Regions from separate parts of the Kluyvera georgiana genome, predicted to be linked through region 2. Evidence: predicted binding sites of a transcription regulator. Region 2 holds the regulator's gene; the other holds the start of a gene.
What was found. The regulator CRP, encoded in region 2, controls carbon source genes, mostly activating them, when cyclic AMP is high. The targets are predictions, from matches to a motif close to ATGTGANNNNNNTCACAT.
Positions count from the first base shown of each region.

Region 1: rhaS (HTH-type transcriptional activator RhaS) is a predicted target of CRP. The motif match lies at 6,917-6,934, and genes of this name have one in related genera.

Region 1 is NZ_CP158865.1:4,870,047-4,886,209, reverse strand. Features, by position in the region: gene ABTW00_RS23075 (carbohydrate porin) at 6-1,400, shown strand; gene rhaM (L-rhamnose mutarotase) at 1,440-1,754, opposite strand; gene fucO (lactaldehyde reductase) at 1,751-2,899, opposite strand; gene rhaD (rhamnulose-1-phosphate aldolase) at 3,089-3,919, opposite strand; gene rhaA (L-rhamnose isomerase) at 4,035-5,294, opposite strand; gene rhaB (rhamnulokinase) at 5,291-6,760, opposite strand; gene rhaS (HTH-type transcriptional activator RhaS) at 7,064-7,900, shown strand; gene rhaR (HTH-type transcriptional activator RhaR) at 7,973-8,821, shown strand; gene ABTW00_RS23035 (PTS fructose transporter subunit IIB) at 9,434-9,748, shown strand; gene ABTW00_RS23030 (PTS fructose transporter subunit IIC) at 9,741-10,856, shown strand; gene ABTW00_RS23025 (glycoside hydrolase family 38 C-terminal domain-containing protein) at 10,952-13,543, shown strand; gene ptsP (phosphoenolpyruvate--protein phosphotransferase) at 13,548-16,037, shown strand; gene ABTW00_RS23015 (MFS transporter) at 16,044-16,163, shown strand, end outside.
Region 2 is NZ_CP158865.1:419,050-435,212, forward strand. Features, by position in the region: gene nirB (nitrite reductase large subunit NirB) at 1-1,576, opposite strand, end outside; gene tsgA (MFS transporter TsgA) at 1,979-3,160, opposite strand; gene ppiA (peptidylprolyl isomerase A) at 3,438-4,010, shown strand; gene pabA (aminodeoxychorismate synthase component 2) at 4,107-4,670, shown strand; gene argD (bifunctional acetylornithine/succinyldiaminopimelate transaminase) at 4,755-5,972, shown strand; gene ABTW00_RS01965 (YccS/YhfK family putative transporter) at 5,965-8,040, opposite strand; gene crp (cAMP-activated global transcriptional regulator CRP) at 8,095-8,727, opposite strand; gene ABTW00_RS01975 (OsmC family protein) at 9,032-9,436, shown strand; gene ABTW00_RS01980 (phosphoribulokinase) at 9,498-10,361, opposite strand; gene ABTW00_RS01985 (YheU family protein) at 10,427-10,645, opposite strand; gene ABTW00_RS01990 (hydrolase) at 10,642-11,664, opposite strand; gene mdcA (malonate decarboxylase subunit alpha) at 11,915-13,570, shown strand; gene ABTW00_RS02000 (triphosphoribosyl-dephospho-CoA synthase) at 13,570-14,430, shown strand; gene mdcC (malonate decarboxylase acyl carrier protein) at 14,448-14,747, shown strand; gene ABTW00_RS02010 (biotin-independent malonate decarboxylase subunit beta) at 14,740-15,573, shown strand; gene mdcE (biotin-independent malonate decarboxylase subunit gamma) at 15,573-16,163, shown strand, end outside.

The DNA.
Region 1 (16,163 bases), 520 kb from region 2:
GAATAATGAAGAAGTCGACATTAGCTATCGCTATTGGATTATTATTAGTGGCCAATACCGGTTTCGCTAAAACAACGAAGATGACGTTGGAACAGCGACTGGAACAGTTAGAAACTCGTCTGGAAGCAGCAGAAAGTCGTGCCGAGCAGGCTGAACAAAAAGTTCAGGCCCTGCAGGTGCAGCAGGCGGCTGAGATTAAACAAATTAAGGCGGCACAGGGCAACACGCCTGTGAACGGAGAGGCTTCAGCCGAAGAAACGAAGAAAAACGCCTCTACGCCTAACCTTGTGTTATCCGGTTATGGCGATCTGAAAATCTACGGCGACGTGGAATTCAATATGGATGCCGAAAGTAATCATGGCTTACTGGCCATGACAAACTCAACCTATGATGGTGACCCGACGAATGAAAAATGGGACGTGAACGGTCGTATTCTTCTGGGTTTTGATGGTATGCGTAAATTGGATAACGGCTATTTCGCAGGGTTCTCGGCACAACCTTTGGGTGATCTTTCCGGTTCAGTGAATATCGATGACTCGGTCTTCTTCTTTGGTAAGGAAAACGACTGGAAAATTAAAGTTGGCCGTTTCGAAGCCTACGATATGTTCCCGCTTAATCAGGATACCTTCGTTGAACATTCAGGGAATACTGCCAACGATCTTTATGACGATGGTAGCGGTTATATCTATATGATGAAAGAAGGCCGTGGCCGTTCTGATTCGGGCGGCAATTTCCTGATGAGCAAACAAATTGATAACTGGTATTTCGAATTAAACACCCTGCTGGAAGATGGTACGTCATTGTATAACGATGGCGATTATCACGGGCGTGAGATGGAACAGCAGAAAAATGTGGCTTATCTGCGCCCGGTTGTGGCCTGGTCCCCGACGGATGAACTCACCATTTCTGCTGCGATGGAAAGTAACGTTGTTAATAACGCTTACGGCTACACCAATAGTAAAGGTGAATTTGTCGATCAGTCAGACCGTACCGGCTACGGCTTGACCATGACATGGAATGGGCTGAAAAACGATCCGGATGATGGCATCGTGGTTAACGTCAATACAGCCTATCTTGATGCGAACAACGAAAAAGACTTCACTGCGGCGGCTAACGTACTGTGGAAGCGTTTTGAACTGGGCTATATCTATGCACATAACAAGATTGATGACTATGCGGGTGTTGTGTGTGACAACGATTGCTGGATTGACGATGAAGGGACTTATGACATTCATACCTTCCATGCTTCCTACCAGTTTGCCAACGTCATGGATATGCAGAATTTTAATATCTATCTCGGTACCTATTACTCTATCCTGAACAGCGATGGTGATGGTCACAACGGTGATGGATCTGACGATCGCTATGGTGCGCGCGTTCGTTTTAAATATTACTTCTAAAAAACAAAGGCCTCTGGAAGCAGAGGCCTTTTTCGTGGGTTAATCCAGGTAAAACACTTCCTTTAGCTCTGCACTTACCGGGCTGTTGTCCTGATTTGACGGCATCACGTCGGTCATGTATTTCCACCAGCGCTGGCACACGTCGGTATTGGCCACCGCATTCCAGCGCTCTTCAGACTCAATTTCGACGGTAGCAAACAGCAGATTGCGCGCTTGATCGAGATAAATCGCGTAGTGGTGCGCTCCGTGGGATTTCAGTACGGTTTCCAGCTCCGGCCAGATGGGATTGTGGCGGCGCTGGTACTCTTCGTGTGCGTTGGCGTTAACCTGCATCACAAAGGCTTTACGGATCATAATGCCTCCAGGTACAGCTCGCGGACTTCATCGCGGCTGGCGGTACGCGGGTTACAGGGTGCGCAAGGGTCAGCCAGCGCTTTATCCAGCCATCCTTCGATGTCTTCTTTGGTCACGCCCAGTTTACTGAAACCTTCAGGAATGCCAACGCGCGCGCTCAGCTGACGAATAGCGTTGATTGCCTCCATGCTGGCGGCTTCGTCGCTCATATTGCGGGTATCGACGCCCATCGCCTGCGCGACGCGGGCAAAACGCGCCACCGCGTTCGGGCGGTTAAAGTTTTCGATGATCGGCAGCAGGATAGCGTTACACACGCCGTGAGGGAGGTTGTGGGTTGCGCCCGGCTGATGCGCCAGCGCATGCACCAGGCCCAGACCGGCGCTGTTGAACGCCATTCCCGCCAGATACTGGCCAAAGGCCATCTGCTCGCGGGCTTCCAGATTGTGGCCGTCGTCGACGGCTTTCGGGAGCCATAGGGTAATCAGGCGGATCGCTTCCAGCGCGTTGGCGTCGGTCAGCGGATGTGCGCCAATGGAAACATACGCTTCGACCGCGTGGGTCAGCGCGTCCATACCGGTTGCTGCGGTGACTGAGGCAGGAATATCAAGCATCACGCTGGCATCGTCCACGGCGATGTCCGGAATGATATTCGAATCGATGATGACTTCTTTCACCTGGCGGTCGGTGTCGATGATGACCGCGTTGCTGGTCATCTCGGCGGCGGTGCCGGCAGTGGTATTGATCGCCACCAGATGTACACCCGCGTTCAGCACTTTACCCACGCCAGAGTAGGCGGTGGATGGGCCTGGGTTGGCGGTCAGGATCTTAATCGCTTTCGCGGTGTCGATTGGGCTGCCGCCGCCGAAGGCGATGATGTAATCACAGCCTTCGGCCTGGTATGTGGCATAACCTTTTTGCACCAGCGCTTCGGTCGGGTTGGGGAAAACCTCATCGAACAGGTGGTAAGACATTTTATGCGCATCCAGCGCGGTAAACAGGCTGTCCAGCAGACCCAGCTTCACCAGCTGACCGTCGGTGACGATCAGCGCCTTGCCCCACTGTTTCCCGGCAACCAGGTTAACCATATCGGCAATGGCACCCGCGCCGTGCAGGCTGATTTTTGGCAGTGCTAACATAAAACTCATGGTGTTCTCCTTGATACCTAACTTGTGAAATCCTGTGTTCCCTCGGCTGGTTTGCGGTGATGGTCAGGGAGGGAGAATGGGTAAGAGTTGCGCCTCAAGCGGGCTAAGAACTCATCCCATTAGCTCAGCGTTGAGATAATGGGATGCATTCTGAAGCCTGACCTCAATGGCTGAGGTCAGGCGATATGCTTATTTATACAGATTTAATGCGCTGGCCATCGGCGTCACGCCAAAGCGCTGGCCGAGAGCAATCAGTTCTTGCTGCGTGATGGTTTGCTTCATGCCGCCCATTGAGTACACCTTAACCAGCACTTCTGCGGATTTTTCGGCGGTATCAATCAGACCAAAGGTTTCGTCGAGCGTTGGGCCGCTGCCGAAGACGCCGTGGAACGGCCACAGCACCAGAGAATGCTGACGCATTTCAACGGCGGTCGCCTGACCAATTTCATCGGTACCTGGCACCATCCACGGCAGAATGCCGACGCCGTCCGGGAAGACCACCAGACACTCGGTGCTGCCTTCCCACAGTTTGCGGGTGATCAGCGCGCTATCGTTTTCCAGCACGTAGGTCAGGGCGATCAGGTTGGTCGCGTGGCAGTGCATGATGACGCGGTCTTTGCCGTCGGTCAGTTTGATACGTTCGCAGTGCGACAGGAAATGCGCGGGCAGCTCGGAGGTAGGCACCGCTTCGTGAGTCAGCCCCCATAAAATGTGATAGCCCGCGCCATCGCTATCCACCTTCACGACGCCGAGGTTAGCGGACGGGTCGAGCTGCACATTACGGAAGAATTTACCGGAACCGGTGACGATAAACGGCGTGTTCGCCAGCATTGGCATCGGTTGGCTCAGGGCGATATAGCGCGGTTCGGCGTGGAAATCGGCGGTGAATGGTGCGATATCCGCTTCGTCGAGGCGCAGCGTCAGGTTGCCGCCGTTGCGCTCGTCCCAGCCTTTTAACCAGGCGTCAGAGGTGGCTTTGATCATGCCCTGGACGAACCAGGAGTCGGTAATGGTCTGCATAGTCTTGTTGTCCTGTGTACTTTGATGCCCGATGGCGCTGCGCTTATCGGGTCTACAATGGCTGTTGTTTCGTAGGCCGGATAAGGCAAAGCCGCCATCCGGCTATTGCACTCGATTATTTGCGCTTGTTCAGAATCTCTTTCTCATAGCCGCGCACGCTCTCCAGCCACTGACTTCCTGCCGGGGTATCGTTACGCTGGCAGTACATTTCCCACACCGCCTGCCACGGCAGGCACTTCTGCTCTTCCAGCAGCGCCAGACGCGCGGTGTAGTCGCCGGATGCTTCCAGTTGACGCAGCTGTTCGGTTGGCTCCAGCAGTGCGCGCAGCAGGGCTTTCTTCATGTTGCGGGTGCCGATAACCCATGCCGCGATACGGTTGATGGAGGCATCGAAGAAATCGAGGCCGATGTGCACACGGTCAAACAGATTGTGGCGAATGATTTCGCTCGCGATGGCCTGGGTTTCGTCATCCAGCAGCACAACATGGTCGCTATCCCAACGCACCGGGCGGCTGACGTGCAGCAATAAACGTGGCACGTACAGCATGGCGGCGGAAATTTTGTCGGAGATCACTTCCGTCGGGTGGAAGTGGCCAGCATCCAGGCACAGCGCGGTCTGGCGGCTGGTGGCGTAGCCCATATAGAACTCATTGGAGCCTACGGTGTAGCTCTCTGCGCCGATACCGAACAGTTTGCTTTCCACGGCATCAATGTGGTGCGCCGGGTCCAGTTTTTCGCCGATCACTTCATCCAGCGCGGCGGCCAGACGCTGGCGCGGTGCCAGACGGTCAACGGTGACGTCTTTCATGCCGTCCGGGATCCAGATATTCATCACCGACGGCGTGCCCAGCTGTTCACCGAAATAAGCGGAAATGCGGCGGCTGGCCTTGCAGTGGTCAATCCAGAACTGGCGGATTTTCGGATCGGCGTGGGACAGGGTAAAGCCGTCTGCACTCAACGGGTGTGAGAAACAGGACGGGTTGAAGTCGAGGCCCAGCTTGTGTTTTTTCGCCCACTCAACCCAGTTTTTGAAGTGTTCTGGCTTAATTTCGTCACGCGCGACCGGTGTATCAGACTCCAGATAGATCGCATGCAGGTTCAGGCGTTTTGGCCCCGGGATCAGGCTCAACGCCTGCTCCAGATCGGCACGCAGTTCGCTGGCGTTACGCGCTTTGCCCGGATAGTTACCGGTTGCCTGGATCCCACCCGTTAAGTTGCCCTCTGGATTTTCAAAACCCGCGACGTCATCGCCCTGCCAGCAGTGCATGGATACCGGCAGGCGATCCAGCTGGCGCAACGCCTCTTCGACGTCGATACCGACGGCGGCATAGCGCTGTTTCGCGAGTTCCCAGGCTTGGTCGAGTTGAGTGGTCATGCGCAAAGCTCCTTTGTCTGTCGTTGTTGCTGAAACTGCGCAACGTAGCGGGCAATTTCATGGTCAGGATGAGGGGTGAAGGTGGTGAGACCGTAGTTATGGGTCACGACCTTGCGGAAATCATCGACGTTGGAAAGTTCGTCCAGCGTCATCAGTTGAATGCCGATATTGCCGAGGGTAGAGGCCTCAATCGGGCCTGCCACCACGGTGATGCCGCAGGCATCGGCGCACAGTTGGTTCAGCAGATGGTTCTGGCAGCCGCCGCCCACGATGTGCAGTTGGCTAAATGGCTTGCCGCGCAGCTGCACCAGCTCGTTAAGCACGTCGGCGTACAGCAGCGCGAGGCTGTCAAAAATGCAGCGTGCCAGCTCGGCGGTGTTGGCCGGCACCGGCTGTGCCGTTTCGCGGCAGGCAGCCTGAATTTCGGCGCTCATGTTGTGGGGGTTAATAAAGCGATCGTCGTTGGGGTTGATCAGCCAGCGGCAGGCGGGCAGCTTCGCGGTGTCAGCGATGAGCGTTGGCAGGTCGCCCACGTTCTGCTCTTTCAGCATGCGCTGTAACAGCCACAAACCCATAATGTTTTTCAGCACCCGATAGCGGCCTTCGGCACCGCCCTCGTTGGTAATATTTGCGCGCTGCGCTTGCTCGCTGGTGTAAGGTGTCTTGCTCTCAAAGCCCATTAGCGACCAGGTGCCGGAAGAGAGGTAGGCGGCATCGTCACTCGCCAGCGGCGACGCAATCACCGCGCTGGCGGTGTCATGGCTGGCGACGGCAACGACCGGAATATCGTTACCCTGCGGGCAAACCCAATGACCAATCACGTTACCCGGATGCGTCGGCGTGCCGAACCAGGAGGCCGGCGCGCCGCTCCAGTTGAGCAGGTCTTCGTCCCAGCTATCGCTGTGAATATTCACCAGCTGCGTGGTTGTAGCGTTGGTGTACTCCCAGTTCATCTTGCCGGTCAGACGGTAGCTGAAATAGTCCGGGATCAGCAGCGCGTGCGCCGCCTGAGCGACCAGCTCCGGCTGTTGTTCAACCAGCGCGCGCAGCTGATATAGCGTATTGAACGGCAGGAACTGAATGCCGCTGCGGCGGTAAATATTACTTTGACCTAACTGTTCCATCGCCATGGCCATCACGCCGTCGGTGCGGCTGTCGCGATAGGCGACCGGCAGACCGACGCGTTGACCGTTTTTATCCAGCAGCACGTAGTCAACGCCCCAGGTGTCGATACCGATGCTGTCGATACGGATGCCTTCATCGCACACTTTGTTAAGGCCGGCGCGGATTTCCGCTTCCAGGCTGTCGATATCCCAGGTATCAAAACCCTCCTGCTGATGCAGGCTGTTAGTGAAACGGTGGATTTCGCGCAGTGAAAGCAAACGCGACCGGGCATCGTAGCGCGCCAGCATTACGCGTCCGCTTGAAGCGCCTAAATCGACGGCCACACAATGGCGAAAAGTCATGGCAAAAGTCCTTCTGAGAGTCATTACCGCTCAGTCTAAAAAAAGGACATCGTCACTACCTTCTCGTTACTGACAGACGCCATTGGCCGCTGGCAAGAAAGCAAAGATGAACGTGAGAGAGTTCACAAATTCCCGCGATAATGCGGCTTTCAGGGGGTGTGATACTGACCGCATTTCCCGAACTTTCCGGCTGTTTCTTGAAAAAAAGACCGGGTTTGCGCGCTTTGCTGTCAAAACGTCAAGGTGAGATCCCTCAGTGAAGATTACTATCCTGATAACATTTCTCATTTGGTGGGCGTTGTTATGACCGTATTACACAGCGTGGATTTCTTCTCTTCCGGTAAGTTGCCTGTTGCGATCGAACCTCGGCTTCCTCAGGCGGCTTTTCCTGAGCATCATCATGATTTTAATGAGATTGTTATCGTTGAACACGGTACGGGTATTCATGTCTTCAATGGTCAGCCGCATACGATTTGTGGTGGCACCGTTTGCTTCGTGCGCGACGTCGATCGTCATCTGTATGAACATACCGATAATCTCTGTCTGACCAATGTGTTATATCGCGCTCCGGATGCTTTCCAGTTCTTGTCAGGTCTTAACAAACTACTGCCGCAGGAACAGGATGGCCACTATCCTTCCCACTGGCGGGTTAACCAGAGTACGTTACAGCAGGTGCGGGCGATTGTGGGTCAGATGGAAGAAGCCAAAGACAGTACCGATATGATGTCGCTGGCCAACCGCGAAATCCTCTTTATGCAGCTGCTGGTTTTGCTGCGTAAAGGCAGTCAGGTGCAGGGCGCTATTGATAACGATGCCCGCCTGAACCAACTAATGGCGTGGCTGGAAGATCACTTTGCCGAGGACGTATGCTGGGAAGCGTTGGCCGAGCAATTCTCGCTATCGCTGCGCACGCTGCACCGCCAGTTGAAGCACTGCACCGGCCTGACGCCGCAGCGTTATCTGAACCGCCTGCGGCTGATTAAAGCGCGGCATCTGCTGCGTCACAGCGATGAAAGCGTGACCGATATTGCTTACCACTGCGGGTTTGGTGACAGCAACCACTTCTCTACGCTGTTCCGTCGTGAGTTTAACTGGTCGCCGCGCGATATCCGCCAGGGCCGGGATACGGTGCTTCAGTAACGCGAAGGCAATCACCGTTTTTTACCGTAAAACGGCTAATAATAGTAAGTTGTTAGTCGTTGAGGTATCAGCGTGTCAGGCCAGTTAATCCTTCGAAAAGACGAGTTTTTCGCCAGTTCCGCACAGGCCGTTGCGGTGGCGGATCGTTATCCGCAGAACGTTTTTGCTGAGCATACCCACGAATTTTGCGAGCTGGTGCTGGTCTGGCGCGGCAACGGCCTGCATATCCTCAATGACCGTCCCTACCGTATTACCCGCGGCGATTTGTTCTATATTCGCGCCGAAGATAAACACTCCTACGCTTCCGTTAATGATTTGGTTTTGCAGAATATTATCTACTGCCCCGAACGCCTGAAGCTCAATCTCGACTGGGTAAGCCATATTCCCGGCTTACACGGTTCGCCCTGGGTACCACACTGGCGCATTGGCAGTACCGGAATGACACAGGCGCGGCAGATTATGACCCAGCTGGAGCACGAGAGCCGCAAAGAAGACGCGCTGGCAAACCAGATGTCTGAACTGCTGTTTGCCCAACTGGTGGTGTGTCTGAAGCGCTACCGTTATGCCACCGACAACCTTGCGGCAACGCAAAGTGAAGCGCTGCTGGATAAACTGCTTACCGCGCTGGCGGGCAGCCTGAACCGGCCTTTCGTATTAGATTCCTTCTGCACACAACAGGGATGCAGCGAGCGTGCGCTACGCCAACAGTTCCGTACCCAGACCGGCATGACCGTAAACCATTACCTGCGTCAGCTGCGCATTTGCCACGCGCAATATCTGTTGCAGCACACAGAGCTACTGATTGGTGAAGTGGCGATGCGCTGTGGGTTTGAAGACAGCAACTATTTTTCGGTCGTGTTCAACCGCGAGATTGGTATGACGCCGGGGCAGTGGCGTCAGCGCAGCAGGATTGCAGCCTAATACATAATATCTATTTATATATTTAAAATATCTTGATACTTATTGTTAGGCAGGAATAAATAAAAGTCAGCGCTCTGTGCAATAAATCACAGTTGTTCTTTTGTTTTTGTTTTACTCTCTATCAATCTATTCACGGGGGTGCTTTATCAATGATGACCAACTCATTCATTATTAAGAGCATAGTTTTAATTTTGCTATCAATCGATCGCAAAATTAAAACTATGCTTGATGAAATATGTTGGTTTAATTCTGTTAACGCCCTTGCGGAAAACGAGGAAATTGAACAGGAATGCATGGATACGCAAATGGCGGAGAGCTGGTCCTCTCTATGGGACTGCGCGGGTGAAGCGCTTTGCGTGAGCGTTCGCCAACGCTGCCATCGACTAGCCCGCTTCAGTCTACGCTTTCCTCAGGTGTTACTGTGTCGTCGCAAACGCGATGAACTGGCGTTTAGTTTCCGTAATTCCAGCCTCCATCAGCTGTTAATCTGCCGCCACACAAGCGGGGCGGACGCTGAGCATCATATTTTTCAACATGTTAGTCCTACACAAAGCACAATGCGCTTTTTAGCCATTGTGCTTTTTTTATTGCCAGAATCTAAGGGGAATCATTATGTACATTGTTTGCGTTGCTGCTTGTCCAACCGGCGTGGCTCATACCTATATGGCCGCTGAGTCTCTTGAAATGACAGGGAAAAATCGTGGACATGAAGTGAAGGTTGAAACGCAGGGTAGCCTTGGCGCGGAAAACGAGATTATGCCGGACGATTTGGCGCGTGCTGATGCGGTGATCATTGCCGCAGATGTTGCGATTAGCGGCAAGGAACGATTCGACGGGATGGTTAAACTTGAGTGTAGCGTTTCCGATCCGATCAAATATGGTGATGCGGTATTTGAGGCCGTAGAGCAGGAGGTGGCAAATGGCTAAGTTTCAGGGGGGAGGTAAGCCGTCAGCAGGTATTGAGGTGAAAAATGCCATTATGACCGGCGTATCATGGATGCTGCCGTTCGTGATTGCGGGTGCGGTGCTGATGGGGATCGCCCGTATAGGCGCTTCCATCTATGGTATTGATAATATATGGGATGCCAGCTACGAACACGCCGGTATGGTGGTACAGCTGCTGCATAAGTTTGACGGCTTCGGCGGTCTGGCATTATCGCTGATGCTGCCGGTGGTGGCGGGCTATATCAGCTTTGCGTTGGCCAACAAGCCGGGCCTGGCGCCGGGCATGGTGGGTGGTCTGCTGGCAAGTAATTTGGGTACCGGGTTCCTGGGCGCTCTGGCCGCAGGTTTCGTGGCCGGGTACATCGTGCGGGCGCTCAACCGCTATATCAAATTACCGAAGTCGCTGGCGTCCGCTGGCCCGATCTTTATTCTGCCTGTGGGCGGTACGCTGTTAACCTGCGTCATCATGGCCTTTGTGATTGGCACGCCGCTGGCGGCGTTGAATCACGGTATGGAAAGCTGGCTGTTGTCGATGTCCGGGACCAACAAAGTTGTGCTGGCAGCGGTGATTGGCGGGATGGTGGGGTTCGACCTCGGTGGGCCGGTCAATAAGGCGGCGGTCACAACGGCCATGGCGCTGCTGGCGTCAGGTATCTACGACCCGAACACGGCGGCACAGGTGGCGATTATCGTTCCGCCGATTGGGCTGGGGGTGGCAACGCTGCTGTGGTCATCACGCTTCCCGGAATCACTGCGTGAGGCGGGTAAGGCCTCTACGCTCATGGGGTTGATCGGCGTATCTGAAGGGGCCATCCCGTTCGCCTTATCCAATCCGCGCATTATCGTGGTTAACGTGGTGGGGTCTGCGGTGGGTGCCGCCATGGCCGTTGGCCTGGGTGCCGTGAACCATGCCCCGATTTCCGGGTTTTACGGGTGGCTGGCGGTCGAAAAATGGCCGGTTTATGTGCTGTCGATTGTCTGCGGTTCCGCGATTATCGCCTGCGGATCGCTGCTGATTTTCCGCGGCCAGGCGGCAACGCCAGAGGTAAAAAAAGACGTAACGGCACCGAAATTTAAAGCCAGCCGTTAAACGCGCCATCGGCGCATCTGAATTAATTTCCCCTGCGCTCAGCGCGGATAAATATCCGTGCCGGATACGCACGCCTGTAAACAGGAATAAAGAGAATGAAAACGGTTCATTTAATTCAGCACACGCACTGGGATCGTGAGTGGTATTTTACGGAGAATGATTCTCAGGTTCTTCTTTATTATTTCATGGCGGATCTTCTTAATCGTCTGGAAACGGATGAATCATTAGGTCCATTTATGCTTGATGGGCAAACGGTGGTACTGGAAGATTATTTCCAGTTTGCGCCAGAGAACCGTGAGCGCGTACGAACGCTGGTGAAAAGCGGGAGGCTGCTGATTGGCCCCTGGTACACGCAGACCGACTTTCTGGTGGTTGGCGCCGAATCGATTACCCGTAACCTGCTGCTCGGCCAGGCCGACTGTGATGCGCTTGGCCCACGAATGGCGGTGGGCTATGTGCCAGACTCTTTTGGCCAGAGTGCGCAGTTGCCGATGTTTCTCAAGCAGTTTGCGATCGACAGCGCGGTGGTCTGGCGCGGCTGGAGCGAATATGACACGCCGGTGACGGAGTTTCGCTGGCGCAGCCTGGATGGCAGCGAGGTGACGGCGGCAGTATTGCCACAAGGCTATGGCTGCGCCAAATGGTTACCGACGGAACCACAGCAGGCGTGGCCGCGTCTATCGGCCATCCTGGAAAAGCAGGCGTCATTTAGCGGCAGTTCACAGCTATTGCTACCCAACGGTAACGATCAATCGCCATTTGAATATGGCGTTCCCGCGATGCTGGAACGCCTCAACGCGCAGCAAGACCAGTACCATTTTGTGCGTAGCGACTTCAGCCGCTACTTTGCCGCACTGGCGCAGACGCCGCTCGCTACCTTTGAAGGCGAACTGTTGAGCCCGAAATATATGCGTGTCCATCGCGGTATTTTTTCTACCCGTATGGATATTAAACAGGCCAACGCCCGCCTGGAGAACGTCGTCAGTCGCCAGTTGGAGCCGCTGCTCAGCGTCGTCTGGCGGCTGGGTCTGCCCTATCCGCAGAAGGTGGTTGAAAATATCTGGCGCGAAGCGATGAAGTCGCATGCGCACGACAGCATTGGCGGCTGCAATGCCGACCGTGTGAATGCGATGGTTAAAGCCCGCGTGCTCTCCGGTCAGGAAAAAGCGAACCAGCTCTTTGAGCTCAATATGCAGATGCTGGCGCAGGGGATCTCGGCCCAGCAACAGGGTAAAAAAATCATTATCTTCAATGCGCTGCCCTCGGCCCGCGATGGGCTGACGGCGCTTACGTTGTACCTGCCTGGGTCGGTGTTCCGTATTGTCGATGAACACGGTGTTCCTTGCCGCTGGCAGATTGTGCGCGAAACGTCGCAGGATATGTCGGTGATTGTGCAGGAGCTTTCAAACAGTGCCGAACCCGTTTTCTACCGTAAATGCGAGATCTTGCTGGAGACCGTCGCACTCCCCGCTTGTGGTTACCTCACGTTGTACCTCCAGGAAGATGAACCCGCGGGCTTTGACGAGCCCGACGTGGCGGAAGCTGCGCTAGAAAACGCCTGGCTTCGGCTGACGCTGGAGGGGGAAAAGGTCGTGCTGGTGGACAAGCGCAGCGGCAAGCGTTGGGAGGATCTGATTCAACTGGTGGATGGCGGCGATGCTGGCGACACCTATAACTATTCACCGCCGGAAGACGACTGGCGCGTGACCGGTGCGGGTGCGCTGCAAAGCGTCGATTGGCAGCGCGGCGCGTTGGCCGATACCTTGACGCTAAGCTGGTCCATTGCCGCGCCGCGTAACCTCACCGACAGACAACAGCGGCGTCTTAATACGCGACTGGACGTCAGTATGGTGATCACGTTGGCGCATCAGCGGCCGGTGCTCGATGTGCAGGTTAGCGTCAATAACACGCTGCAGGATCATCGCCTGCAGGTCGAAATTCCAACCGATGTATTTACCGATTGCCATTTTGCCGATCAGCCCTTTGGCTTGATTCGCCGTCCCAACCGCCCTGCTGCGCTGGACGTCTGGCAGCAGGAACAGTGGGGTGAAGCGCCCGCCTCGTTATGGCCAATGCAAAGTCTGGTGATGATGCACGATGGCGGGCAGGGGATGAGCGTTGTGACGGACGGGCTGCGTGAATATGAGATCCCGGAAGGGCGGCCATCGGTCATGGCGATTACCCTGCTGCGCAGCGTCGGCTGGCTGGGGCGCGCCGGGATGCCATGGCGGCCTGGGCGAGCGTCCGGCATGGCGCTACCGTCTCCGGATTCACAGATTCCCGGCGAATTCACCGTCCGCTTTGCGCTTATTCCTTTGTGTGAGGGAGAGACTCAGGACTTCTGGCGCGACGTGGAAGCCTGGCGCACGCCGCCGGTGGGTTGGCTCGACTCCGGCTGGGCCCGTTTTAAAACCAACCCGCACTCTCTTTCCTTCCCTGCACGCTACAGCCTGCTGAGTTGGGAGACGTCGCTACATTTCAGCACCCTGAAAAAAGCAGAACGCGGAGAGGCGTTGATTTTGCGCGGCTGGAACCCCGGCTCTCAAGTCTTACCTTGTACTGCGCCAACGGTGGAGGCCACGCTAAATGAAGTCATGCTTGATGAGCGGACTGAAGCGCAGCCCCAGCAAATCGTTCCGCAGTGTGCTCCTGTCTCGTGGCGTATTACGCCCGCAGTAAGAGGATAAAGTTGTGTTGAAGATTCATTTTACCTGCCCGTTGCCAAACGGGCTGCATGCTCGCCCAGCCAGCGCGCTGGAGCAGCGTGTTAACGCTTTCGGTGCTCACGTACTGATTGTGAATTTACGCAATGAACGCCAGGCCGATGCGCGCAGCGTGCTGGCAATGATTGGTACTGACATTTTGTACCAGGATCCCTGCGAACTGGTGATTACCGGTGACGATGAGGCGGCGGCGTTTCAGGCATTACAGCAGTTCATCACGCAAGAGTTCGCCAGCTGCGACGAGTCTATGCCCCCGTCGCAAAACGAAATCGACACGCCGTTACCGGTTTTTCTGGCACAGACAACGGCGGAAACTCTGCGGGGTAGTGGCGTTAGCGGCGGACTGGCGCTTGGCGTGGCTATGTATTCGGGAACGCCGGATCTCTATCAGCTTGCTGAACGGGAGGTTGCAACGACGTCTGAGGTGCAACGTGATGCGCTGCAGGCCGCGCTACAGCAGGTACGTATGCAACTTCGCGATGCGTTCCATCATGCGCAGGGCGAAGCCGCGACGGTGCTGCAGGCGCACATTAACCTGCTGGAGGATGACCTTTTTGAAAGCGCGCTGTTAAACGAACGTCCGGCGCGTAATGCGCTTGCGGCGTTAGCGCAGGCGTTGGATGAACTGAGTGCGCCGCTACGGGAGAGCCGCAGCAGCTATCTTCAACAACGTGTGTTGGACATCCAGGATTTAGGCTTGCGTTTGGCCACACATCTTTGTGAGCAGCCGCTGATGCCTGAGACGGTACTGCGGCAGGACACCATCGTGATAAGCCCAACCCCAATCACGCCGGGTCAATTCCTGGCGCTGCGCGGCCCGCATCTGAAAGGCGTGGTGATGGGGGCGGGTGGGGAAACGTCGCACACGGTGATCCTCGCGCGTTCGTTCGGTATTCCGCTGTTGAGCGTTGAACCGGCAGAAATTACCCGCATTCGCAGCAACGAATCGCTGATGCTGGATACGCGCTACGGCGTGGCGGTTCTTGCCCCGGACGCGCAGGCTCTGCGTTGGTATCAATTAGAAGAGGAAAAACGCCAGCGACAGCATCTGCGTTTACAGCCGCTGATTCAGCGTCCTGGAGTGACGCAAGACGGCGAGTCGGTTGCCATACTGGCCAATATTGCGCTGGCTGCTGAAGCTGAAGCGGCGTTTGCCGCGGGCGCGGAAGGTATTGGTTTGTTCCGTACCGAAATGCTGTTTTGCGAACGCGCGGCGCCGCCGGATGAAGAAGAGCAATATCAGGCCTATCGCCACGTTCTGCAACAAGCGAAGGGACGCAAAGTGGTGATTCGCACGCTGGATATCGGCGGCGATAAGCCCTGTGATTATCTCAATATGCCGCCGGAGGAAAATCCGTTTCTCGGCTGGCGGGGGATTCGTTTATATCCCGCCTTTAACGCCGTTTTCAGCACGCAGGTGCGGGCGCTGCTGCGTGCGAGCGCCACCGGGCCGCTGCATATTATGGCGCCCATGGTGACCACGCTGGAGGAAATTAAGTGGCTGCGCGAACAGTTTCAGCAGACTGAGGCGCAGCTGCGCGCTGAAGGTATCGCTACCGGGATATGGTCGTTGGGCATCATGGCGGAAGTACCATCGGTGCTGTACCTGCTGGAGAAAGCGGCCGCTTATATCGATTTTGTCTCCATTGGCAGTAACGATCTGACGCAGTATTTTCTGGCCTGCGACCGGGGTAACCCACAGGTGCGCCATCTCTATAACTATTTCGACCCCTCGTTTCTCCAGCTGCTCACCGAGATGACGGCGCGCGCGCAGCGTGCCGGTATTGCGATTAGCCTGTGCGGTGAGATGGGTGGCGACCCGTCGGCGCTGGCGTTATTGCTGGGCGCAGGATTGCGACAGTTGAGTATGTCGGTCAGTCGCATTGCCGCGGCGAAAGCGCATTTATCCTCGCTGACGCTTGCCAGTGGCGAGCAGAAGCTTGCGCAGGCGCTGGCCAGTGACGGTGCTCAGGCGGTGATGATGGCGCTAAAGCAGCAGGTGACGGTGGCAGCGAAGCCCGTGGTCGATCCCGCATTGATCCTGCTCGATCGCCCGGTGGCCGACAAGGCGGAGGTGATCAAGGTACTGACCGATAATCTGGAGGTTGAACAGCGGGTGATTTCAGGTCCAGAGGTAGAGAGCGCTATCTGGCAGCGTGAGGCGATTTTCTCTACCGCATTAGGTTTCGCCATCGCGCTTCCGCACTGTAAATCAGCCGCAGTCAGCCATAGCAGCGTGTCGCTGATGCGGCTGACTAAGCCGTTGGCGTGGAATGATGAGGTCGATGTGTCGTTGATTATCATGTTAACGGTCAGCGAGCAGGAGAAAGGCGATCACATGAAAATTTTCTCCCGACTGGCTCGAAAGTTAATGCATGCCGAATTTCGACAGCAGCTACTGGACCGTGCTTTACCGCAGGATGTCGCTGAACTTTTGGCTCAGGAAATCGCGGGGTAAGGCAGAGTGAATAAGTCCCGCCAGGCATTCGTTTTGCTATCCAGCACCTTTTTTTATTGGGGAGTCCTGACGGCAATTAATAGCGCCATGATTCCCTTTTTCCGCCAGCTGTTTTTGCTTTCCTGG
Region 2 (16,163 bases):
GCTTACAGACTTCACAACCGTAGCCTTTGCCGTATTTCGCCAGCAGCTCGCCGAAGGTTTTAATGCCTTCAACACGAATCAGGTGATACAGCTCCTGACGGGTAAAGGCGAAGTGTTCACACAGGCTGTGGTTGACTTCGATACCCTGTTTCGCCAGTTCGGCGTTGAGCACCTGGGTGACCAGCGGGATACAACCGCCGCAGCCGGTACCGGCTTTGGTTTCGGCTTTCAGCGCCGCGACGGTATGGCAGCCTTTATTGATAGCGGCGACCAGGTCGCCTTTGGTCACGTCAAAGCAGGAGCAGATTTGCGCGCTGTCCGGCAGTTTATCCACGCCGATAGATGGCTTACCGCCGCTGGCATGCGCGGGCAGAATCAGCGAGTCCGGGTTTTCCGGTAGCTCAATCGCGTTCAGCGCCAGCTGTAGCAGATTGCCAAAGTCGCTGGTGTCGCCCACCAGTACCGCGCCGAGCAGCGTTTTGTTGTCCTGGCTGACGATCAGGCGTTTGTAGACTTCTTTGCTTTCATCGAGGTAGACGTAGCTGCGTGCGCCAGGCGTACGGCCATGCGCATCGCCAATGCCGCCCACGTCGACGCCCAGCAGCTTCAGCTTGGCGCTCATATCCGCGCCCTGGAAGCTGTTTTCTCTGCCGAGGATGTGGTCAACGGCAACCTGAGCCATTTTGTAGCCCGGCGCCACCAGACCGTAGACGCGGTTTTTCCAGCTGGCGCATTCGCCGATAGCGTAGATATCCGGGTCGGAGGTCTGGCAGCGATCGTTAATCATGATGCCGCCGCGCTGGGCGACTTCCAGGCCGCACTGGGTAGCCAGCTTGTCACGCGGGCGAATACCGGTGGAGAAGACGATAAAGTCGACTTCCAGCTGGCTGCCGTCGGCGAAGCGCATGGTTTTACGCGCGTTTTCGCCTTCCTGGACGATCTCTTTAGTGTTTTTGCTGGTGTGAACCTTCACGCCCATGCTTTCGATTTTGCGCTTCAGCTGCTCGCCGCCCATCTGATCGAGCTGTTCGGCCATTAGCATGGGTGCGAATTCGATCACGTGAGTTTCGACGCCGAGGTTTTTCAACGCGCCAGCCGCTTCGAGGCCAAGCAGGCCGCCGCCCACTACCGCGCCGCGTTTGCTACGGCGCGCGCAGGATTCAATGGCGTTCAGATCTTCAATCGTACGGTAAACGAAGCAATCCTGAGTTTCAGACCCTTTGATAGGCGGGATCCACGGGTAGGAGCCGGTCGCCATAATCAGTTTGTCATAAAAGACGGTACGACCCGCGCTGGAATGGATCACCTTCTCTTTACGGTTGATGGTGATGGCGCGCTCGCCGACCAGAACTTTAACGCCGTGTTTCTCATAGAAGCCTTCGCGCACCAGCGACAGCTCTTCCGCGGTGTGGTGTGAGAAGTAGGAAGAGAGGTGTACGCGGTCGTAGGCGATGCGGGGTTCTTCACAGAAGACGGTAATATCGAACCGGCTGGCGTCGGATTTATCGAGAAGATCCTCGATAAAGCGGTGGCCGACCATGCCATTACCGATAATTGCGAGTCTGACTTTGCTCATTTTTGCCTCGATTTCTATTCTAATACTGCCTACCTTAACGATTCAGCTAGTGGGATTATTGATTCAAATCAATTTAGCCTTTGCCTACCCCTTAATGAGTAGGATGATGATTTTTAAGTGTTTTTGTAAGTTGCGGAAAATACTCAACTTTATTTGCTGTGCGTTTCTTGAACGAAAAGGGTGAAAAATAAGCGAAAGGAGAGGGGGACGTTTGTTAGCATTGAAAGAGGCTTTAGGCAGTCTCAGTTCACATCCTGTAGGCCGGATAAGCAAAGCGCCATCCGGCAATGTGCCACAGAGCGCCGGATGGCGCTTTGCTTATCCGGCCTACAACGGAAAGGGAGCGCAGCAGTTGGAGGAAGGAAATGCGCCCCTTTTCACGGCGAAAAGGGGCGAGGCAGATTAGTGAGAAGCACTCACCGCATGCTGACGATGACGGCTCACAAAGCCGAGGATAAGGCACATGACGAATACAACGGCATACAGGCCGTTTGCGGTCGTCAACGCCGCCAGCGGGCCGCTATGGGCAACGATAGGCCCGGTGACCACGAAAGTCAGCATGGTGCCGATGGTGCCGCAGGTCAGCACAAAGTTAACCAGTTTTGGTGAGGCGACTTTGGTCTGCAGGGAGCCCAGCGTAATAATTGAGGTGTAGATCGCGCTGGAGAAGAAGCCCAGAGTCAGGATAAACCATGCCAGGTGCTGCGGTTCGCCGTGGTTGAACAGGTACATCATCACGGTGGCAATACCGGCCAGCACGGTCAGGATACGCTGCAGGTCGAAGAAGCGCAGGATAAAGCTGAAGGCCCACATACCGAACATGTAAGACATCCAGAAGTCGCTGACCAGTTTGCCGGCATCGTTGAGGCTCATGCCCAGGCCCTTGGCGTATTCCGGTACCCAGGAGATAAAGCCCAGCTGGCCGAGGATGTAGCACAGCGCGGCGATGGACAGGAACAGCACGCCAATGCCCCACTTCTCTTTTACGATCGGCTGGTCGTTGTTCTGCGCTTTTTTACCCAGAATCGGGAAGTCGCAGCCGAGGGTCAGCACGAAGATAGCCACGTAGATCAGGCCAATGCAGGCGTATACCCAGTACCACTCAATGGTACGGGCCAGCAGCCAGGCTGCCAGCATCGGGAAGATCATCCCAGCCATGCTGAAGAAGGAGTCGGTAAACAACAGACGTGCGCCGCGCTGACGCCCTTCATACATATGGGTGATGAGGAAGGTACCAATCGACATGGTAATCCCGCTGACCAGCCCCAGTACGAACATGGCGGCGGAGAACAGCGCCAGGCTGTGGCTGGTCATCAGACCAATGACCGCCAGCACCATCAGGATGAAGCCAAAACGCAGCTGCGTTTTCAGCGGAACGATTTCCATCAACCAGGCGTTGAGGAAAATCGAGATCAGGATCCCAGCGTTCAGGAAGGTAAAGGTGTTACTCATGCTGGAAACGGGCAGATTGAAGTAATCGGCGATGTTTCCCATCACCATCCCGGTGACGATCACCAACGCACCGGTAAGGGCGTAGGAGAAGAAGCTGATCCATGTGAGCTTGATACGGTTGCTGTTAGTCATGACTGGCCTGTGAATAGTTGTGTAAAGCGCATTGACATTGCGCTGAGCGGGCAGATTTTAGTCATTGAGGTGATGTATTCATAGTTTTATTACGCAAACGTTGGCGTATTACACTTTTCATTGTGATCTGGATCACAAAATGGAAAGGGTGAATTCTTACCATGCTCATTATAAGCGTTACATCCGCGTAAACTTTGGTAAAGCACTGGCCTGAGGGGCTGTCCCTCTTTAGAATCAAGCCACTTGCTTCTCTACTGCACCTGTTAAAGGAATTCTCATGCTCAAATCAACTCTGGCGGCCGTGGCGGCTGTTTTTGCTCTCTCGGCGATGGCTCCTGCGGCTCTCGCAGCAACCACGAATCCGCACGTGCTGCTGACCACCTCCGCAGGCAACATCGAGCTGCAGCTGGATAGCCAGAAAGCGCCGGTTTCCGTTGAAAACTTCCTGAACTACGTTAATAGCGGTTTCTACAACAACACCACCTTCCACCGCGTGATCCCAGGCTTTATGGTTCAGGGCGGCGGCTTTAACGAGCAGATGCAGCAGAAGCAGCCTAACCCGCCAATTAAAAACGAAGCCGACAACGGCCTGCGCAACACCCGCGGCACCATCGCGATGGCGCGCACTGCTGATAAAGATAGCGCAACCAGCCAGTTCTTTATTAACGTGGCCGACAACGCTTTCCTTGACCACGGCCAGCGTGATTTTGGCTACGCGGTATTTGGCAAGGTGGTGAAGGGCATGGACGTGGCAGATAAAATCTCCCAGGTGCCGAGCCACAACGTTGGGCCATACCAGAATGTGCCGACCAAACCGATTGTCATCCTGTCGGCGAAAGTACTGCCATAATTTGCGCCGGGCGGCGTCAGGCATGAGGCTGCCGTCCGTATCGCTAAAGCACTCCACTCTCGGTAGAATGGCGGCAGATAAATGACCGGAGCCGCCATGATCCTGCTGATTGATAATTACGATTCCTTTACCTGGAACCTCTACCAGTATTTTTGCGAGCTGGGGGCCAGCGTGGTGGTCAGACGTAACGATGACATCACCCTTGATGACATTGATAAGCTGGCGCCGGAAAAAATCGTGATCTCACCCGGCCCCTGCACGCCGGACGAGGCAGGTATCTCTCTTGATGTCATCCGCCACTACGCGGGTACCGTTCCCCTCCTCGGCGTTTGTTTAGGCCATCAGGCCATCGCGCAGGCATTTGGCGCGCGCATCGTTCGCGCACGGCAGGTCATGCACGGCAAAACGTCGCCGATTACCCATCAGCAGCAGGGCGTTTTTCGTGGTTTGAATAACCCGCTGACCGTTACCCGCTACCACTCTTTACTGGTTGATCCCGATACGCTGGCCGACTGCTTTGAGGTTACCGCCCGCAGTGAATGCGGGGAAATCATGGGGATCCGCCATCGCGAGTGGGATCTGGAAGGCGTCCAGTTCCATCCGGAAAGCATCCTTAGCGAACAAGGGCACCAGCTACTGGCCAACTTTCTCCAGCGATAGTAGTTGCCATGATGTGATTTTTTATGCATATTTTGTGGATAGATTCTCACAATCATTGCTGCATCGTTTGAAGAAGGGCATGACATGGTAACCAAACAACCTGCGATCACCCGCGCGACCTTCGATCAGGTCATTTTGCCAATCTATGCACCGGCGGAGTTTATTCCGGTGAAGGGAAAAGGCAGTCGCGTCTGGGATCAGCAAGGCAAAGAGTACGTTGATTTTGCGGGCGGTATCGCGGTGACGGCGCTGGGCCACTGTCATCCGGCGCTGGTTGAGGCGCTGAAAACCCAGGGCGAAACCCTGTGGCACACCAGCAACGTGTTTACCAACGAACCGGCGCTGCGCCTGGGCCAGAAGCTGGTTGACGCCACTTTCGCCGAGCGCGTGGTGTTCATGAACTCTGGTACTGAAGCCAACGAGACCGCTTTTAAACTGGCGCGTTACTACGCGTCAACCCGTCATAGTCCGTACAAAACGAAAATTATCGCCTTCCATAACGCCTTCCACGGGCGTTCGTTGTTTACCGTCTCCGTCGGCGGTCAGCCGAAGTACTCCGACGGTTTCGGCCCTAAACCTGCCGATATCGTTCACGTGCCGTTTAACGATCTGCACGCGGTGGAAGCGGTGATGGATGACCACACCTGCGCGGTGGTGGTGGAGCCGATTCAGGGCGAAGGCGGCGTGCAGGCGGCAACGCCGGAATTCCTCAAAGGGCTTCGCGACCTGTGTGACAAGCATCAGGCGCTGCTGGTCTTTGATGAAGTGCAGAGCGGCATGGGCCGTACCGGTTCGCTGTTTGCTTATATGCACTACGGCGTGACGCCGGATATTCTGACCAGCGCCAAAGCGCTGGGCGGCGGCTTCCCGGTGAGCGCCATGCTGACGACCAACGACATTGCCAGCGCTTTCCACGTGGGTTCGCACGGCTCTACCTACGGCGGTAACCCGCTGGCCTGCGCTGTGGCCGGTGCGGCCTTTGATATTATCAACACGCCGGAAGTGCTGAACGGCGTCAGTGCTAAGCGCGAGCGCTTTGTTCAGCATCTGCAACAGATTAACGCGAAATACGATGTCTTCAGCGATGTGCGCGGGATGGGCCTGCTGATTGGCGCTGAGCTGAACGCGAAATACAAAGGCCGCGCGCGCGACTTCCTGTATGCCGCAGCGGATGTCGGTGTAATGGTATTGAATGCCGGCCCGGACGTGATGCGCTTTGCGCCGTCGCTGGTGGTGGAAGAAGTGGATATCGATGAAGGCATGCAGCGCTTTGCCCAGGCCGTCGCGAAAATTGTTAGCTAGTTTGCCGCTTTAACCAGCCGCCGTGCCGTGGGCGCTGGCGCCAGGCCACCGACGAAATGGTGTGCATGGTGTTCAGGTGCCCCAGAATTCGCTGGAGATGCTGTTCCATGGTGCTTAACGGCCCGTGGGACAGCGAATCCGGCGCTTCCATAATGTTGACCTCGCCGCTGCTCCCCGCTTCATCGTATTCCAGACGCTGCTGGCAGCGTTGTAGGGCAATTTCACACGACTCCAGGTACTGCTGCGCCAGATCGGGCGTCAACATGTTGTGCTCGCGCGCCAGCGTCGTCATGGCGTTGATGTGCTCGACGATAAACTGGCTGTGGGTGACCCACAGCTTCATGTCTTCAAGATAACGTGAATTAAAGCCTGGCTCCTGCATCGCCTGGTTCAGCGTGTTATACAGCGTGTTGTGCGCCTGGTTGACGCGCATGCGCTGGTAGGCCAGCTTCGGTGCCTGTGGGTCAGGGCTGAGGATCAGGCGGATAGCTTCCTGATCGGCCTCCAGCGCCGCCTGGGCGTTCTGGCGCAGCTGGCCGCTCTGCCACTGCGGCCAGAGCCAAATCATACCGCCGAAGGCGATCAGGCAGCCAATGATGGTGTCGATAAAGCGGGCGACAATAAACTCTTCGCCATTAAGCGTCAGGATTTGCAGGGTGTATACCGCGGTGATGGTAAAGCCGACGGTTGCCCAACCATAGCTGCGACGAATAATCAGGTAGCTCACTAACGTCACTATCAGCATGCCCGTTAGCGCCCAGCCCTGCGGCGCGTGGAAGTGCAGGGCCACGGCGGCAATTACCAGCCCGGCAAGCGTGCCCGCCGCTCGGTGGAAAATTCGCACCCGGGTCGCGCCGTAACCGTTTTGCGTGACCAGCAGCACCGTCATCAGGATCCAGTACGGTTTTGGCAGGTGCAGCGCCGCGCCCATCAGGCTGGCGATGCTCAGCATCACGCTGAGACGCGCGGCGTTACGCAGGGCGGGAGAGCGCAAAGAGAGGTAGCTTTTTAACGCGGGGAACAGCGGCAGACGGCGTTCTTTGTCGGCCATCAGGTTACGCGGGTACAGCGGGCGCTGGGAGCGCAGCACGCGGGCAATGCGGCTGAAGTGCCAGGCACAGAACTGACCAACCGGGTTATCCGGGTGCTGGTCGGCAATTTTTTCCAGCGCGCCAATCTGTTTATCCATGTTGAAGCGGGTAGGGTAGCGGTGATAGAGGATATCGTCCGCCAGCACGCGCAGGCGTGCGGCTACCGTCTGGGCATTCCAGCGGATCACCGCTTCCGCATGGCTGCGTTCAACCAGCTTCTGCACCTCTTCCGGCTGGTGCAGGCTGACGGAGATATGCTCCTGCAAATCCAGCCCTACCTGGAAGGCGCGCAGCAGGCGCTTATAGTCATTGTGCTGGTTCGCCGCCAGCATGTGTAGCTGCTGGTAGCATTGGGAAATCAGGTCCACCACCTTTTGCTGGCGAGTCAGCAGCGGCGGCAGCGCGGTGTTGGGATCGGTATGCTGAGTCAGTAAGCTATATTTTGCTTCGCAGTAGTCCGCAAGCTGACGGTAAAGCAGACTGAGCGATTCTCGCAGCGGCTGCTCGCGCCACATCCAGAACCACCACCAGTTGAACAGCCCGTACCATAATGTTCCCAGCGCGTAGATCAATAACGGCTGCCAGATAGGCATATTCCCTGCCAGGCTAAGGGTAAAAATGGACGCAATCAGCGAAGCGGGCAGCAGTCGTCCGTGCAGGGCGCTGATCTCCGCCGTAACGCCAAGCAGCAGCGCCAGCCCGGTCAGAATCAGTGGCAGAGGTACATCGCGCGCCAGCAGCAGCTGAACGGCGAGGCTACATCCTGCGAACAGACAGCCGCCAATGATCAGACGCTTGAAGAAACGTTTATGTGGCGTATCAAGCCCGGCAATGTTGCAACAGGCGGGCACCAGCGAGAACAGTAGGCCCTGCTTGAGATGACCGAGAAGTAGACCAATGGCAACGGGCAGACACAGCACCAGCGTTTGCCGCAGTGCATAGTTGACTTCCGGGTGGTAAATCAGCCTGCGCCACATAGGGGGAAAACAAAAACGGCGTACTGCATGACGCAATACGCCGTTTGGGCTGGATTAGCGGGTACCGTAAACGACAATGGTTTTGCCGTGTGCGGAGATCAGATTCTGATCTTCCAGCATCTTCAGGATACGGCCCACGGTTTCACGAGAGCAGCCCACGATCTGGCCGATTTCCTGACGAGTGATTTTGATCTGCATCCCGTCCGGGTGGGTCATTGCGTCAGGTTGTTTTGCCAGGTTCAGCAGCGTCTGCGCGATACGACCGGTGACGTCGAGGAACGCCAGGTTGCCAACTTTCTCAGAGGTCACCTGCAGACGACGCGCCATTTGCGAAGAGAGACGCATCAGGATGTCCGGGTTAACCTGGATCAGCTGTCGGAATTTTTTATAAGAGATTTCAGCAACTTCACAAGCGGTTTTTGCCCGTACCCACGCGCTGCGTTCCTGGCCTTCTTCAAACAGGCCTAACTCACCGATGAAATCGCCCTGGTTGAGGTAAGAGAGGATCATCTCTTTCCCTTCTTCGTCCTTGATGAGTACTGCCACTGAGCCTTTTACGATGTAATACAGCGTCTCTGCTTTTTCACCCTGGTGAATCAGCGTGCTCTTCGATGGGTACTTATGAATATGGCAATGAGACAAGAACCATTCGAGAGTCGGGTCTGTTTGCGGTTTGCCAAGCACCATGCGCGGTTATCCTCTGTTATAAGCTCTTCCCGGCGGCAAAAGCATTGCGGCCACCGGTTGCAATAGTATCCTTCCCGTTACCTGGGAAGTCGGCTGTCGCATACTGTCGCAGCCTGTAATGTGATGTCCTCTGCATACATGCAGTACGTTTATGTATTACCGTAGCATCCTGACTGTTTTAGCATAGCTTTAGCCGTGTGTCTCCTGGTGTCTCGCTTCAGCATGACGTCGATCGCCTTCCATTGCGAGAATTGTTATGTGCGCGTAATCTGAGAAGAAAATTGCAACCTTGGAGTTAAAAATTATGCAAGCGCGTGTGAAATGGGTTGAAGGGCTGACCTTCCTGGGGGAGTCCGCTTCTGGGCACCAGATCCTGATGGACGGCAACTCTGGCGATAAAGCGCCAAGCCCGATGGAAGTGGTGCTGATGGCCGCAGGTGGCTGCAGCGCTATCGACGTGGTGTCTATCCTGCAGAAGGGGCGCAATGACGTGACCGACTGCGAAGTGAAGCTGACCTCCGAGCGTCGTGAAGAAGCGCCGCGCCTGTTCACCCACATCAATCTGCATTTTATCGTCACCGGTAAAGGGCTGAAGGATGCGGCGGTTTCCCGTGCGGTGGATCTGTCTGCGGAGAAGTACTGCTCTGTTGCGCTGATGCTTGAAAAAGCGGTGAATATCACCCACTCCTACGAAGTGATCGAAGGGTAAGTCCTTTGCGAGCAACGGCTCCCTCGTTCCTTCGGGGAGAGGGAACCGTCCTGTCAATCTGCTAGTTTCGACCTTCCATTAAACGCTGCACCAGCGGCGTCATGATCAATTCCATCGCCAGCCCCATTTTGCCGCCGGGAACGACCAGCGTGTTCATATGCGAGATGAACGAACCCTGCAGCATGGCCAGCAGCCACGGATAGTCGATGTTGTCGAGGTTGCGGAAGTGAATCACCACAAAGCTTTCGTCCAGCGACGGAATGCCCTTGGCGGCAAACGGGTTAGAGGTATCAACCGTCGGCACGCGCTGGAAGTTGATATGCGTGCGTGAGAACTGCGGCGTGATGTAGTTGATATAGTCTTCCATCGAACGCACGACCGAATCCATCACCGCTTCGCGGGAGTGTCCGCGCTCGCTGGTATCGCGGATCATCTTCTGGATCCACTCAAGGTTAACGATTGGCACAACGCCGACCAGCAGGTCGACGTGGCGTGCGACATCATGCTGTGGCGTCACGACGCCACCGTGCAGCCCTTCGTAGAACAGCACGTCGGTCGGTTCCGGCAGCGGCTGCCAGGGGGTAAACGTGCCTGGCACCTGATTCCACGGCACCGCTTCATCGTAGGTATGCAGGTATTTTCTCGACTGCCCTTTACCGTGCAGACCATAGTCGCGAAAGGTTTGTTCCAGCAGGCCAAAATCGTTGGCATCCGGGCCAAAGTAGCTGATATGGCGGCCTAAATCGCGGGCTTTACGAATGGCCATATCCATTTCCGGACGGGTATAACGGTGGAAGCTGTCGCCTTCCACTTCTGCCGAACGCAGGTTGAGCTGAGCAAAGATTTTACGGAACGCGAGGCTGGTGGTGGTGGTGCCCGCGCCGCTGGAACCGGTAACGGCAATAACCGGATGTTTGGCAGACATGCGAATAACTCCCTGAAAAGACGACAAGGGAAGCGTGGTAAACGCCTCCTGCCGTTAGAGTATAGTTAACCGCGAAATTGGTTACGGGGCATGATATTGACGGTCTCGTGAAGTTCGGACCAGACCAGCACCGCTTCGCCGGTTTGTAGCTGCTGTTTGACGTCGGCGACCTTTTGCGCAAGTGAACGCTCATATTCACCATAATCAGTGCCTTCGCGCAAGACAAAGCTTTCAATCAGGTTGTCCAGCGTCTCCGGGTCGATATCCTGCCAGGGAATAATCATGCTTTCGCTCCCAGCCAGCGCATCAGCCAGGCGGGAATGCGTTTTTCCAGCCACATTTCCGGGTGGCGTAAAGTGCCGCCGATAAAACCCACGTGCCCGCCAAATTCCGTCAACTGATACTCCACGTTCTCCGGCAGCTCTTCCTGCGCGGGGATGGAGTGGTGATCCATAAACGGATCGTCCTTCGAGTGGATGATCAGCGTCGGCTTCGTGATTTTGCTTAAGATCGGCATCGCGCTGCACTGGCGGTAATAGTCGATGGCGTCGGCAAAACCGTGGATCTTCGAGGTAATCGAATCGTCAAACTCGCGGATGCGGCGCATGCTTTTCAATTGACGCAGATCGACCGGCAAGGAGCCGGGATAGGCCTTCAGCTTGCGGGCCGCATTGCCTTTCAGCAGGTTGAGCAGATAGCGCTGATAGACGCGCGAAAAGCCTTTATCCATGTGGTAGCTACAGGCTTCCAGCATAAACGGCGCAGAGACGATCACGGCAGCATCGATGGGCACCGCATTGCCTTCTTTGGCGAGCAGACAGGCGAGCATGTTACCGCCAAGCGAGTAGCCCACAGCCGCAGTAGGGGCGTGACCATATTCGCGCGCAAGCCAGTGCAGGAACCAGGTACCGTCTTCCGTTTCGCCGGAGTGGTAGATACGGTTCAGGCGGTTGGGCTCGCCGCTACAGCCGCGGAAATGCATCACCACGCCCAGCCAGCCCTGCGCTTTCGCCGCATTGATCAGACCGTGCGCGTACGGGCTGTACAGACTGCCTTCCAGCCCGTGAAACACCACCAGACGCGGCTTATGAATGGCGGCCTGCGGATCTTCGCTCCACGCAAGATCGACAAAGTCGCCATCCGGCAGCTCAAGGCGCTGCCAGTGGGGCGTGAACTGCACCTTACGCCGAATAAGGCGCGGCAGCATCGTCTGCAGATGCCGGTTGCTGACGCCGCGCATTGGCACGAAGTCGGCGCTGCTTTGGGTGTCGATGTTGAGATCGTGGTGGGTGGTTTCAGTCATGTCTACGCGATGTTTACTCGTTAATCTGCCGCCTACTATACCGTCACTTTGCCCTCGTGTTTATGAAAATGAGGCATAGGTAGTCGTTTTTATCCCTTTGGTTTCTGATCCTCATCACAAATTGTTACTTCAATTATTACTCTCAAGCTAATGATTCTTTCCTACGCTTAATTGATGACTTTCTCACCAGGGTGCACACTCTTTCCAGTGTTAAGCAATCAAAATGATTAGCTGAATCAGGAGGTTAATAATGTTATCTGGGCAAACGCCAGCACGAGTCTGGAACACCCGCCGCACGGAAAAACAGCGCCGTCTGGCTTCCGTTCCGGTGCAGGGTAAGGTGCTGCCGACCGCAGACCTGACCGCGATGCTGGAAAAACTGATCGCGCCGGGTGACCGCGTGGTATTAGAAGGGAATAACCAGAAGCAGGCAGATTTCCTGTCCCGCATGCTGGCTGAAGTCAATCCGCAGATTGTGCACGACCTGCATATGATTATGCCAAGCGTCGGGCGCAGCGAGCATCTGGATATCTTTGAAAAAGGCATCGCCCGCAAGCTGGACTTCTCCTTCTCCGGTACCCAGAGCCTGCGTATTTCGCAACTACTGGAAGATGGCCAACTGGAAATCGGCGCCATCCATACTTACATCGAACTTTACTCCCGTCTTTACGTCGACCTGGCCCCGAACGTGGCGCTGATTGCCGGTTATAAGGCTGACCGTAAAGGCAACCTCTACACCGGGCCGAGCACCGAAGATACGCCTGCGCTGGTGGAAGCCGCCGCGTTCCACGATGGCATTGTCATCGCGCAGGTGAACGAACTGGTGGATGACGAATGCGACCTGCCGCGCGTGGATATTCCGGGCTCCTGGATTGACTACGTGGTTGTCGCCGATAAGCCGTTCTTTATCGAACCGCTGTTTACCCGTGACCCGCGCCTGATTAAACAGGAACACATCCTGATGGCGATGATGGCGATTAAAGGCATCTACGCGGAACATCAGGTACAGTCGCTGAACCACGGTATCGGCTTCAACACCGCGGCGATTGAACTGTTGCTGCCAACCTACGGTGAACAGCTCGGTCTGAAAGGCAAAATCTGTAAACACTGGACGCTGAACCCGCATCCAACGCTGATTCCGGCAATTGAGAGCGGCTGGGTAGAAAGCGTGCACTGCTTCGGCGGCGAGTTGGGGATGGAAGAGTATATCCGCGCCCGCCCAGACATCTTCTTTACCGGTTCCGACGGCTCGATGCGTTCTAACCGCGCCTTCTGCCAGTTGGCTGGCCAGTACGCGGTAGATATGTTTATCGGCTCCACCCTGCAGGTTGATGGCTACGCCAACTCCTCCACCGTGACCCGCGGCCGTCTTTCTGGCTTCGGCGGCGCGCCAAACATGGGTCACGACCCGCACGGTCGTCGTCATGCAACGCCAGCCTGGCTGAATATGATCACCGAACCAGACCCAATGCAGCGCGGTAAAAAACTGGTGGTGCAGATGGTCGAAACCTTCCAGGCGGGCGTGAAGCCAACCTTCGTCGAAAAACTGGACGCGGTTGACGTGGCGAAAGCCTCCGGCATGCCGCTGGCACCGGTAATGATCTACGGCGATGACGTAACCCACGTGCTGACCGAAGAAGGTATCGCCTACCTCTACCGCGCCAAAGATCTTGAAGAGCGCCGTGCGATGGTGGCTGCGGTAGCAGGGATCACCGATATCGGGCTGGGCGTTGACGCTAAGCGCGTTGCCGAGCTGCGTCAGAGCGGCAAGGTGGTCTATCCGGAAGATATGGGCATTCGTCGTACCGATGCCACCCGTTCGCTGCTGGCAGCCGGTAGCGTCGCTGACCTGGTGGAATGGTCCGGCGGTCTTTACAACCCACCTGCGAAATTCCGGAGCTGGTAATGAAACTTCTGCCCCAGATTCAGGTTGAAGGCGGTGCCGAGTGGCTGGCGCGAACCGCCACGCAGTGTCTGATTGACGAAGCACGATTAAGCCCGAAACCCGGTCTGGTGGACAGTCGGGGGAACGGCGCGCACCACGATCTTACGCTTTCGCTAATGGAGCGCTCCGCACATAGCCTGACCCCTACGTTTCAGGCGCTGGCGCAGCAAAGTTGGCAGCGTCCAGCGGATATTGCGCTCAGACAAACCATAGGGCGACTCGGCCGTGAGGGCGAGCAGCAGATGATGGCCGCGACCCACGGCGTGAATACCCACCGCGGCGCGATTTGGGCGCTGGGGTTGTTGGTGAGCGCCGTTGCGATGCACGGTGGTGCCGGTGGCGCGCAGCAGATAGCCGCTACCGCAGCGGAACTGGCGAAGCTGCCGGATGACGCAGCGCCGAAGGTGTTCAGCAAAGGGCTTCGCGCAACGCATCGTTATCGTGTACCGGGCGCTCGTGAAGAAGCTCAGCAGGCGTTTCCGCACGTGATGCAGCGCGCGCTGCCGCAGCTGCGTTTAAGCCGCCTGCGCGGTAGTAGCGAGACGCACGCGAGGCTGGATGCGCTGATGGCGATCATGACCTCGCTGACCGATACCTGCGTACTTTCTCGTGCCGGGCTGGAAGGGCTTGATGCCATGCAGGACGGCGCGCGCGCCGTGTTGAATGCAGGCGGCAGCGCGCACCCGGCGGGTCAGGCGGCATTAGCGGAACTGGATAGCCAGATGCTGGCGCTAAACGCCTCGCCGGGCGGCGCGGCTGACCTGCTCGCCGCCACGCTATTTCTCGATCGCGTCGAAATCACGTCGAATCGCCGTATTTAAAGCATTAAGAGGATGTTATGGAACACATTACGTTAACCGTACCGGCCAGCCGCACCTTAAGCGGTAAAGCGCTGGCAGGCGTTGTGGGCTCCGGGGATATGGAGGTGTTATTCACCGCCGACCAGGGCCAGACGTTAACCATTGATATCACCACTTCTGTCGATAACAGCACCCGCCGCTGGGAAGCGCTGTTCAACCGTCTGCAGACGGTCAGCAGCCTGCCTGCGGGCAAACTGACCATCCATGACTTCGGCGCGACGCCGGGCGTGGCGCGCATCCGTATCGAACAGGTTTTTGAAGAGGTGAGCTATGCGTGATGACCGCAGTTTTATCGAATTAAAAGCACGCCAGCGTGCGCATGCGCTGCTGGATGAAGGCAGCTACCGTGAACTGCTCGACCCATTTGAAGGCGTGATGTCGCCGTGGCTCGGCGCACAGGGCATTGTTCCACAGGCCGATGACGGCATGGTGGTGGCAAAAGGCACAATCAATGGTAAACCGGCCGTTGTTGTAGCGATTGAAGGCGCGTTCCAGGGCGGCAGCATGGGCGAAGTGTCCGGTGCCAAAATGGCAGCGGCGCTGGAGCTGGCGGCGGAAGATAACCGTAACGGCATTCCTACTCAGGCGGTACTGAGCCTGGAAACCGGCGGGGTTCGTTTACAAGAAGCGAACCTCGGTCTGGCGGCGATTGCCGATATTCATGCGGCGATTGTGGATCTGCGTCGTTACACCCCGGTGGTTGGCATTGTGGCCGGTACTGTGGGCTGCTTCGGCGGGATGTCCATCGCGGCGGCGCTGTGTAGCTATCTGATTGTGACCCGCGAAGCGCGTCTCGGCCTGAACGGCCCGCAGGTAATCGAACAGGAAGCCGGGATTGAAGAGTATGACTCCCGCGACCGTCCGTTCATCTGGAGCATGACCGGTGGTGAAGTTCGCTACGAAAGCGGGCTGGTAGAAGCACTGGTCAACGACGGTGTGAACGCGGTGAAAGCCGCCATGAACGAGGCGCTGGCGAAAGGCGTTCCGGCAAAACATCGCACCGATAATTACGACTGGTATCTCGACCGCCTGAGCCATTTTGATACCCGCAAACAGGCCGATTCAGAACAGATTAGAGCGCTCTTCGCCCGGGAGGTGAAATGATGAGTAACGTAATTAGCCGTGGCGAATTATGGCTGGAAACGCTGGCGCCAGGCGCCAAACGTATTGCAGGGCTGTGCCCGTCCGTACAGGCCGCTGATGGCGAGCTGAACGGTGAAAACGTGCGCTTTATCGCCGTCGTTCCGGATGCCCATAACCACTATCCGCGCGCCACTAAAGGTGAAGTCGGTCTGCTGGAAGGCTGGACGCTTGCGAAAGTCGTCAGCGAAACCATCGCCGCCGATGCCAACAGCGCCGTGAAGCGCCCGATCGTGGCAGTGATTGACGTCTCCAGCCAGGCCTATGGTCGTCGTGAAGAAGGCTTTGGCATTCATCAGGCGCTGGCTGGCGCGGCTGCGGCGTATGCCAATGCGCGTCTGGCAGGCCACCCGGTGATTGGTCTTATCGTCGGTAAAGCGATGTCCGGGGCATTTCTGGCGCACGGCTACCAGGCAAACCGTCTGATCGCCTTCAACGATAAAGGCGTACTGATTCACGCGATGGGCAAAGAGTCCGCGGCGCGCATTACCCTGCGTACCGTTGAGGCGCTGGAAAAACTGGCGGCAACCATTCCGCCGATGGCCTATGACATC